One region of the Reyranella sp. genome, then DNA from elsewhere that is predicted to be linked to it. Evidence: predicted binding sites of a transcription regulator. Region 1 holds the regulator's gene; the other holds the start of a gene.

Region 1 (4,368 bases):
GGCGGCATGAGCAGCGAACTCACCCATTTCGACGATCTGGGCAATGCCCACATGGTCGATGTCGGCGCCAAGGACATCACCGAGCGCGTCGCGGTGGCGCAAGCCACGGTGCTCATGCAGCCGGCGACCCTGAGGCTGATCCGCGACAAGAAGGCCGCCAAGGGCGATGTGCTGACGGTGGCGCAGCTTGCCGGCATCATGGCCGCCAAGAAGACCCCCGACCTGATCCCGCTGTGCCATCCGCTGGCCCTCTCCTCGGTCAGCGTCACGCTGGCGCTCGACGAGGCGCGCAACGCCGTCGACATCGAGGCGACCTGCAAGCTGAAGGGCCGTACCGGCGTCGAGATGGAAGCCCTTACCGCCGCCTCGGTCGCCGCGCTGACCGTCTACGACATGTGCAAGGCGGTCGACCGCGGCATGGTGATCGCCGAGGTGAAACTGCTGCACAAGTCGGGCGGCAAGTCGGGGACATTCGACGCCCGCTCATGACGCTCCACTCGCCCGTACAAGCCCAGTGTCATCCCGAGCGGAGCGAGGGATCTTTGCTCTTGGCTTTAAAGATCCCTCGCTCCGCTCGGGATGACAATTTTGCTTTGATAAGCGTAGGTGCGCCATGCTGAGCGTCAAGGAAGCCCATGCCCGCGTGATCGCGGCCTTCTCCTCCCCCCTGCCCGCCGAGATGGTGTCGATCGCCGACGCGGCCGGCCGCGTGCTGGCGGTCGCGCCGACGGCCCGCCTCACCCAGCCGCCCGCCGCTCTCTCGGCGATGGACGGCTACGCCGTGCGCGGCGAGGACGTGCCGGCCGCGCCGACGACGCTCACCCTGGTCGGTGAAGCGGCCGCCGGCGGGTCGTACGATCACGCGCTGAAGCCCGGCGAAACCGTCCGCATCTTCACCGGCGGCCCGCTGCCGATGGGGGCGGATTCGATCGTCATCCAGGAAGACACCCAGGCCAACGGCGACAGGATCACCATTCTCGAAGCGCCGATCCCCGGCCGGCACGTCCGCAAGGCCGGCCTCGACTTCAGTGCCGGGGAGTCGCCACTGGCGGCCGGCCGCACGCTCACCACGCGCGACGTGGGCCTCGCCGCGGCGATGAACCTGCCGTGGCTCACGGTGCACAGGAAGCCGCGGGTGGCGATCCTCTCGACTGGCGACGAGCTGGTGATGCCGGGCGAGCCGGTCGGCCGCAACCAGATCGTCTCCTCCTCCGGCATCGCCGTGGCGGCCCTGGTGAAAGGCTGGGGCGGCGACCCGACCCTGTTCGACATCGCACGCGACGACGCGGCACTGATCCAGGACCGCATCGCCGCCGGCACGCAGCACGACATCCTGATCACACTCGGCGGCGCCTCGGTCGGCGATCACGATCTGGTGCAGGACGCGCTGATGGCGCAGGGCTTCGCGATGGATTTCTGGAAGATCGCGATGCGCCCCGGCAAACCGCTGATGTTCGCCGCCAGGGACCGCGCCCGCGTGCTCGGCCTGCCGGGCAACCCGGTCTCGACCATGGTCTGTTCGCTGCTGTTCCTGAAACCCGCGATGGAGCGGATGATGGGCCAGGCCGGTGACTTGCCGGCGACCGTCCCGGCGCGCCTCGCGGTCGACGTCAAGGCCAACGACCAACGGCAGGACTACGTCCGCTCCCTGGCGACACGTCAGCCCGACGGCAGCCTGACCGTCGAGCCCCACAAGGTGCAGGACAGCTCGATGCTGTCGGTCCTGGCATGGTGCAACGCCCTGCTCATCCGACCACCGCACGATCCGGCCAAGAAGGCCGGTGACACCGTGCGGATTGTGGATCTTTCTGTTCTCCCCGGTGGCTATTGATCCCCAGTGTTCCTGGGAAAAGTTGACCAATCCCCAGAACTAAACTAGAACATGTGTCGGGTTTCGGGATTTGTTCCGAAATCTGGTAAGCGTTCCGGGGAGAAGACGGTGCTAACCCGCAAACAAAACGAATTGCTCCTGTTCATCAACAAGCGCCTCAACGAGGGCGGCGTTTCGCCGTCGTTCGACGAGATGAAGGAGGCGCTGCGGCTCAAGTCGAAGTCCGGCATCCACCGCCTGATCACCGGGCTGGAGGAGCGCGGCTTCCTGCGCCGCCTGCCGCATCGTGCGCGCGCGCTGCAGGTGTTGAAGCTGCCGGAGGCGGCTGCCATGCCGGCGTCCAACGTCACGCCGCTGCTCGACTCGCGCCGCGGCATGGCCGAGCCACGCGAAGGGTTCGTGCCGCAGATCGTGCGCGGCGAGCGGATGCCGCTGGCCGGCGCCATTCTGGCGGCCAATGAGGCGCAGGCGCTCAGCCTGCCGCTCTACGGCCGGATCGCCGCCGGCACGCCGATCGAGGCGCTGCGCGACAATTCCACCACCGTCGACGTGCCGGTCTCGCTGCTCGGTTCGGGCGCGCACTATTGCCTCGAGGTGCAAGGCGATTCGATGGTCGAGGCCGGCATCCAGAACGGCGACATCGCCATCATCCGCAGCGCCGACTCGGCCGAGTCGGGCGAGATCGTCGTCGCCTTGATCGACGACAGCGAGGCGACGCTCAAGCGCCTGCGCAAGAAGGGCGCCTCGATCGCGCTCGAGCCAGCCAATGCCGCCTACGAAACCCGCATCTTCGGACCCGACCGGGTCAAGATCCAGGGTCGCCTCGCGGGCCTCTATCGCCGTTATCATTAATGCTGGGAGCGCGGCTCTCCAGAGCCGCCATGATCATGAGCGGCTCTGGAGAGCCGCGCTCCCAGCGCACCCGTTGCGCCTCCGCGAGACACGTGTTCAAACGTGTCCATGACCGAATATACGCGTCGTCTCCTTTTGACGGGCGCGGCTGCCGCCCTCGCCGCTCCGGCCATCGCGCGCGCCGACACCTGGCCAAGCCGACCGATCCGCTGCATCGTCGCCTTGCCGCCCGGAGGGGGCACCGACGCCACGGGACGGATTGCCATGCAGTACCTCTCGGAGGCACTTGGGCAGCCCATCGTCATCGAGAACAAGCCGGGTGCCGGCGGGACGATCGGTAGCGACATCGTCGCCAAAGCCGCACCCGACGGCTACACGTTCGGTATCGCGACCTCGAGCAGCCATGCCGCCGCGCCGGTGTTCCGCAAGGACCTGCCCTACGATCCGGTGAAGTCCTTCACAGCGGTCACGATGATCGGCACGACATCCTACATTCTGATCGGGGGACCGGCCGCCGGCGCCAAGGACCTCCCGACCTTCATCGCCAACACCAGGGCACAGCCCGGCAAGGTCGCCTGCGCCTCGCTCGGCCCCTCGACGCTGGGCTATCTGTTGACGCGCCAGTTCGAGCAGATCGCCGGCCTCAAGATGATCGATGCGCCGTACAAGGGCGCGGCCGCGGTCTATCCCGACCTGATGAACGGCACCGTCGCGGTGATGCTCGACAATCCCTCGGGCTCGGCCGGGCTGGTGCGTGAGAACCGCCTGACCGGTTTCGCGGTCACACGACCGTCGGCTGCGGTGCCGAACGTGCCGACCTTCGACAGCCTCGGCGTGAGGAATTTCCAGGACGTGTTCTGGTACTGCATCGTGGCGCCGCCCGGCCTGCCGCCAGAGATCGCCGAGCGCGTCCAGAAGATCCTGGCACAGGCGCTGCTCGCCGATCCCGGCCGCGGCAGGCTGCGCGCGATCGATGTCGAGCCGGTGGTGTCGACGCCGGCCGATTTCGGCGCGACCATGGCGCGCGAGACGAAGCAGTGGCGCGACCTCGCCGATCGCCTCGGCATCAAGCCCGAATAGGAGCCCGATCATGATGGATGGCAGCCCCGCCCTCGCCTTTCGCGTCAACGAGCTGACGCCCGACCCGAGCGTCTCGTTCGATCCGAAGGTTGTGAAGGACTACGTCACCTACGCTCACCGGATCGCCAACCGCGGCCTGGTCAACAGCAGCGTCGGCGGCATGGTGATCCGCGTCGCCCATCCCAACCATTCCGACGGCGTGTGCTACGCAAAGCCCCAGGGCATCAGCCTCGAGGAAGTCGAGGCTGACGACCTCGTCATCACCGACATCCCCTATGGCCGGATCCTGGCCGGCGAACGCGCGACCACCGTCGGCCACCAGATGAACCGCGAGATCCTGCGCCTGCGGCCGGACGTCAACGCGGTGATCCATCTCCACCACGACGAGATGATCGCCTTCATGGCGGCGGGCTATGAAAAGATCAACTCGTACAGCCTGACCTACGGCTACCTGATGCAGAAGCCCGCACACTACCTGCCGGCCAGCATCAACGTCGAAGAGGATGTCGGACCGATCAAGGAGTTCATCCAGGACACCAACTGCATCATCATGAAGCGCCACGGCTTCACGGTGCTCGGCCGCACCGTGTCGGAGGCCTATCACC
Region 2 (4,368 bases), 3.7 Mb from region 1:
CATTGACACCGATCATTGACGTGATGCCGATCCTGGCGTCGAGATCGCGATTTGGAGCTAGCCTTCGGTCGGACCATTGCTGGATGAGAGACGGCGTCGCGTCAGGCTGCCAGAATGTTCCGCGGCTCCTGGCGGCGATAGCTCAACGCCTCTGCGATATGCAGCCGCCGCACGGGATCGGAGCCGTCGAGATCGGCGAGCGTACGCGCGACCCGCAAGGTGCGATGCCAGGCGCGGGCCGACAGGCCGAGCCGTTCGGCGGCGCGGGTCAGCAGCGCCCGGCCTTCGGCGTCGGGCTCGGCGATCGCCGCGAGGAGCTTGCCGTCGGTGTCGGCGTTGCACCGCGGCCTCGACCAGCCGCGCGCCCAGTCGGACAGCAGGCCGGCACTGGGCTCCGCTTCGACCTCCGTGAGCGTGGACCGGAGCTTCGCCAACCGTTCGCGCTGGACGGCGCGCGCCGCCGCCACGCGCGCGGCGACATCGGCGGAACTCTCGGCCGGCGGCGGCAAGGCGAGATCGGCGGCCTCGACCCGGGGGACATCGATGCAGAGATCGATACGGTCGAGCAAAGGGCCCGACAGCTTGCCCTGGTACTCGAGCCCGCAACGCGGGCCGCGGCGGCAATTCTGGCCGCAGCGGCAGGGATTCATCGCGGCCACCATCTGGAACCGCGCCGGATAGGTCACATGTGCATTGGCGCGCGCCACAGTCACTCTTCCGGTCTCCATCGGCTGCCGCAGGGCCTCGAGCGTAGTGCGGTTGAACTCGGGCAATTCATCCAGAAAAAGCACTCCATGGTGCGCGAGCGACACTTCTCCCGGCCGGGCGCGGTGACCGCCGCCGACCAGCGCCTGCAAGGTCGCCGAATGATGCGGATCGCGGAAGCTGCGGCGCAGGGAGAGCTTGCCGTCGCCGGTCTCACCGGCCAGGGAGCGCACCATCGTGGCTTCGAGCGCCTCGTCCGCTTCGAGCGGCGGCAGCAGGCCGGGCAAGCGCGCAGCCAGCATCGACTTGCCCGAGCCCGGCGGGCCAATCATCAAGAGATTGTGGCCCCCGGCCGCCGCAACCTCGAGCACGCGCTTGGCCGTCTCCTGGCCCTTGATATCGACGAGATCGGGGTACTTGGCCGTGTCGTCCGCAGCGACGGACTGCGGCCGCAGCAGGGTCTGCTGGCCGCGCAGATGATTGATCAGGGCGAGCAGCGATGGGGCGGCAACGATCTCGACATGCTCGCCGGCCCACGCCGCCTCGCCACCGCAGGCCGCCGGACAGATCACGCCGCGCTCGCTCTGCGAGGCATAGAGCGCGGCCGGCAGGACGCCGGGCACCCGCGACAGCGAGCCGTCGAGCGCCAGCTCGCCCAGCGCGACCAGGCCCGACAGGCTCTCCCTGGCGATCACACCCATCGCGGCGAGCAGCGCCAGCGCGATCGGCAGGTCGTAATGGCTGCCTTCCTTGGCAAGATCGGCCGGCGAGAGATTGACCGCGATGCGCTGCGGCGGCAGAGCCAGCCCAAGCGCCCGCAACGCCGCGCGCACCCGCTCGCGACTTTCGCCGACCGCTTTGTCCGCCAGCCCGACGATGGCGAAGGCGAGGGTGCCGGGGGCGATCATCACCTGCACATCGACCGGCACCACCTCTACGCCCTGGAATGCTACCGTCTGCACCCGTGCCTGCATGACATCTCCTGTCCCAACAAGAACAAGTATAGAACGATCTACGATAAAGTAAAACACGTGTAAGTTGTATCGACGCGCGCCGAGCCGGCTGATTGAATGCCGGCCATGTATCGTCGTTCCTTTCTGCCGCTCGTCGCGGGCGTCATGGCAGCGCCGGCAGCCTTCGCCTGGCCCGACCAGCCGGTGCGTATCGTCGTGCCTTTCACCCCGGGCACCGGTCCCGACATCGTCGCCCGCTTCGTGGCAGAAAAACTGTCGCCCAGGTTCGGCCAGCCGGTCGTCGTCGACAACGTCCCCGGCGCCTCGGGCAATATCGGCAGCCAGCAGGTCGCGCGTGCCAAGCCCGACGGACTGACCCTGATGTCCTCGGTCAACACGCTGGTCATGAACGCCAGCCTGTTCAAGAACCTGCCCTACGACCCGGTGACCGACTTCGCGCCGATCAGCCTGACCGCCTGGGGCTCGCTGGTGCTGGTCGCAAACCCCGCCCAAGCGGCAAATACGCTGGCCGAGCTGGTCACCGCCGCGAAGGCCAACCCGCGCAAGCTGACCTACGGCAGCCCTGGTGTCGGCACACCGCATCACCTGTCGATGGCATTGGTCGAGCAGGCGAGCGGCATCGAGCTGCTGCACGTACCGTACAAGGGCACGGCCGGTGCGGTTCAGGACCTGCTGGGCGGCCAGATCGGCTACATGTTCCTGCCGGTCCATGTTTCGGCCCAGTACATCCGCGGCGGCAAGCTGAAGGCGATCGCCGCCGGCAGTCCCCGACGCCAGCCGCAGCTGCCCGACGTGCCGACCTTGATCGAGGCCGGCCTGGTCGGCGCCGATGTCGACATGTGGTACGGCCTGTTCGCCCCGAAGGCCACACCCACGCCGCTGGTCGAGCGTCTCAATCGCGAGGTTTCCGACATCCTGGGCAGTGCCGACGCCAGGACCATCTTCGAGGCGCAAGGCATGGTCCCGACCACCTCGACGCCGGACGCGCTGGAAACAATCGTGGCGCGTGACCGCAAGCGCTGGGCCGAGATCGTCGCCAGCCGCGGGATCGTTGCCGAATGAGCGCCCCAACCTCCTCCCCCGATGTGCTGATCGTCGGCGGCGGCATCGGCGGCTTGACCCTGGCGCTCAGCTGCCACCAGGCCGGCATCTCGTGCCGCGTGTTCGAGGCCGCGCCCGAGATTCATCCGTTGGGTGTCGGCATCAACCTGCTGCCGCATGCCATGCGCGAGCTCTCCGAGCTGGGCCTCGCCGACAGGCTCGCCGCGCACGCCATCGAGACGCGCACGCTCGCCTACTACAGCCGCCACGGCCAGCCGATCATCAGCGACGCCCGCGGCCGCTATGCAGGCTACGACTGGCCGCAGCTCTCGATCCATCGCGCCGATCTGCACAGGGTGCTGCTCGACGCCACCCGCGAGCGGCTGGGCGAGGACGCGGTGCGGCTCGGCCACAAGGTCACGCGCCTCGACCAGAATGCCACGCGCGCCACCCTGCATTTCGACAACGGCCACTTCACGCACGGCAAGGTCGCGATCGCCTGCGACGGCATCCATTCGGCGGTGCGCCGCCAGCTGTTCCCCGACGAAGGCCCGCCGAAATACTCCGGCGTCAACATGTGGCGCGGCGCGGTGCATTGGCCGCCCTTCCTCGGCGGCGACACCATGATCTCGACCGGCTGGATGACGGTCGGCAAGACCGTGATCTATCCGGTCCGCCGCGGCGCGCCGGAGACCGGCGGGAAACCGCTGATCAACTGGGTCGCCGAGCTGGAGCGGCCCGAGGCGGTGCGCCAGGACTGGACCGGGCGCGGCCGGCTCGAGGATATGATGCCGGCCTTCGCAGGGCTGAAGTTCGATTTCCTCGACATCACCGGCATGATCGAGGCGACCGCGGAGATCCTCGAATATCCGATGGTCGACCGCGACCCGCTGGAGCGCTGGAGCTTCGGCCGGATCACACTCCTGGGTGACGCCGCGCACCCGATGTATCCGCGCGGGTCCAACGGCGCGGGCCAAGCGATCGTCGACGCGCGCTTCCTCACCGGCCGGATCAAGACGCTCGGCGCCACGCCGGCCGCGCTCACCGCCTACGAGGCGGTGCGCAATCCGGCGACGTCCAAGGTCGTCCTCACCAACCGCACCGATCCGCCCGATGCCATCTTGCGCGAGGTCTGGAACCGCTCCGGCGGGAAGCGCTTCGACCGCCTCGAGGAGCTCATTCCGATGGCCGAGCTGGAGGCGATCCTCGAGCGCTACAAGAAGATCTCCGGCTTCGATCGCGAGACGCTGCGGACGCGGCCGAGCTTCGTGTGATTGCCGCGGTCCGTTGACCATGATCATTCGCTGCCGAGCATGCTACTGTCCGGCATGGACATAAACTTCGCCCCACCGACCGAGTTCGTCGAGCTTGCCGAGAAGACCAAGGCCTTCGTCGTCGCCAAGGTCATCCCCTATGAGAAAGACCCGCGCTGGACGTCGCACGGACCGACCGACGAGCTGCGGATCGAGCTGAACAACCTCGCCCGGGAAGCCGGCGTATTCGCACCCCATGTCGCGACGGAATTCGGCGGCCGCGGCCTGAACCAGGTCGGTCGGGCGCTGGTCTTCGAGGCGGCCGGGTATTCGATGCTGGGTCCGATGGCGATCCATTGCGCCTCGCCCGACGAAGGCAACATCCATCTCCTCGA

Evidence for each region. The regulator LexA, encoded in region 1, represses DNA repair genes until DNA is damaged. The targets are predictions, from matches to a motif close to TGTTCNNNNTGTGTTCNG.
Region 2: a site for LexA is predicted at 1,698-1,715, ahead of ACQY8M_RS06390 (YifB family Mg chelatase-like AAA ATPase). Genes of this name have one in related genera too.

The regions. Positions count from the first base shown of each region.
Region 1 is NZ_OZ257242.1:5,052,767-5,057,134, reverse strand. Features, by position in the region: gene trpC (indole-3-glycerol phosphate synthase TrpC) at 1-10, shown strand, start outside; gene moaC (cyclic pyranopterin monophosphate synthase MoaC) at 7-489, shown strand; gene ACQY8M_RS24615 (molybdopterin molybdotransferase MoeA) at 614-1,831, shown strand; gene lexA (transcriptional repressor LexA) at 1,940-2,683, shown strand; gene ACQY8M_RS24605 (Bug family tripartite tricarboxylate transporter substrate binding protein) at 2,792-3,763, shown strand; gene ACQY8M_RS24600 (class II aldolase/adducin family protein) at 3,774-4,368, shown strand, end outside.
Region 2 is NZ_OZ257242.1:1,319,800-1,324,167, reverse strand. Features, by position in the region: gene ACQY8M_RS06395 (hypothetical protein) at 1-16, opposite strand, end outside; gene ACQY8M_RS06390 (YifB family Mg chelatase-like AAA ATPase) at 102-1,679, opposite strand; gene ACQY8M_RS06385 (Bug family tripartite tricarboxylate transporter substrate binding protein) at 1,785-2,741, shown strand; gene ACQY8M_RS06380 (flavin-dependent oxidoreductase) at 2,738-3,994, shown strand; gene ACQY8M_RS06375 (acyl-CoA dehydrogenase family protein) at 4,049-4,368, shown strand, end outside.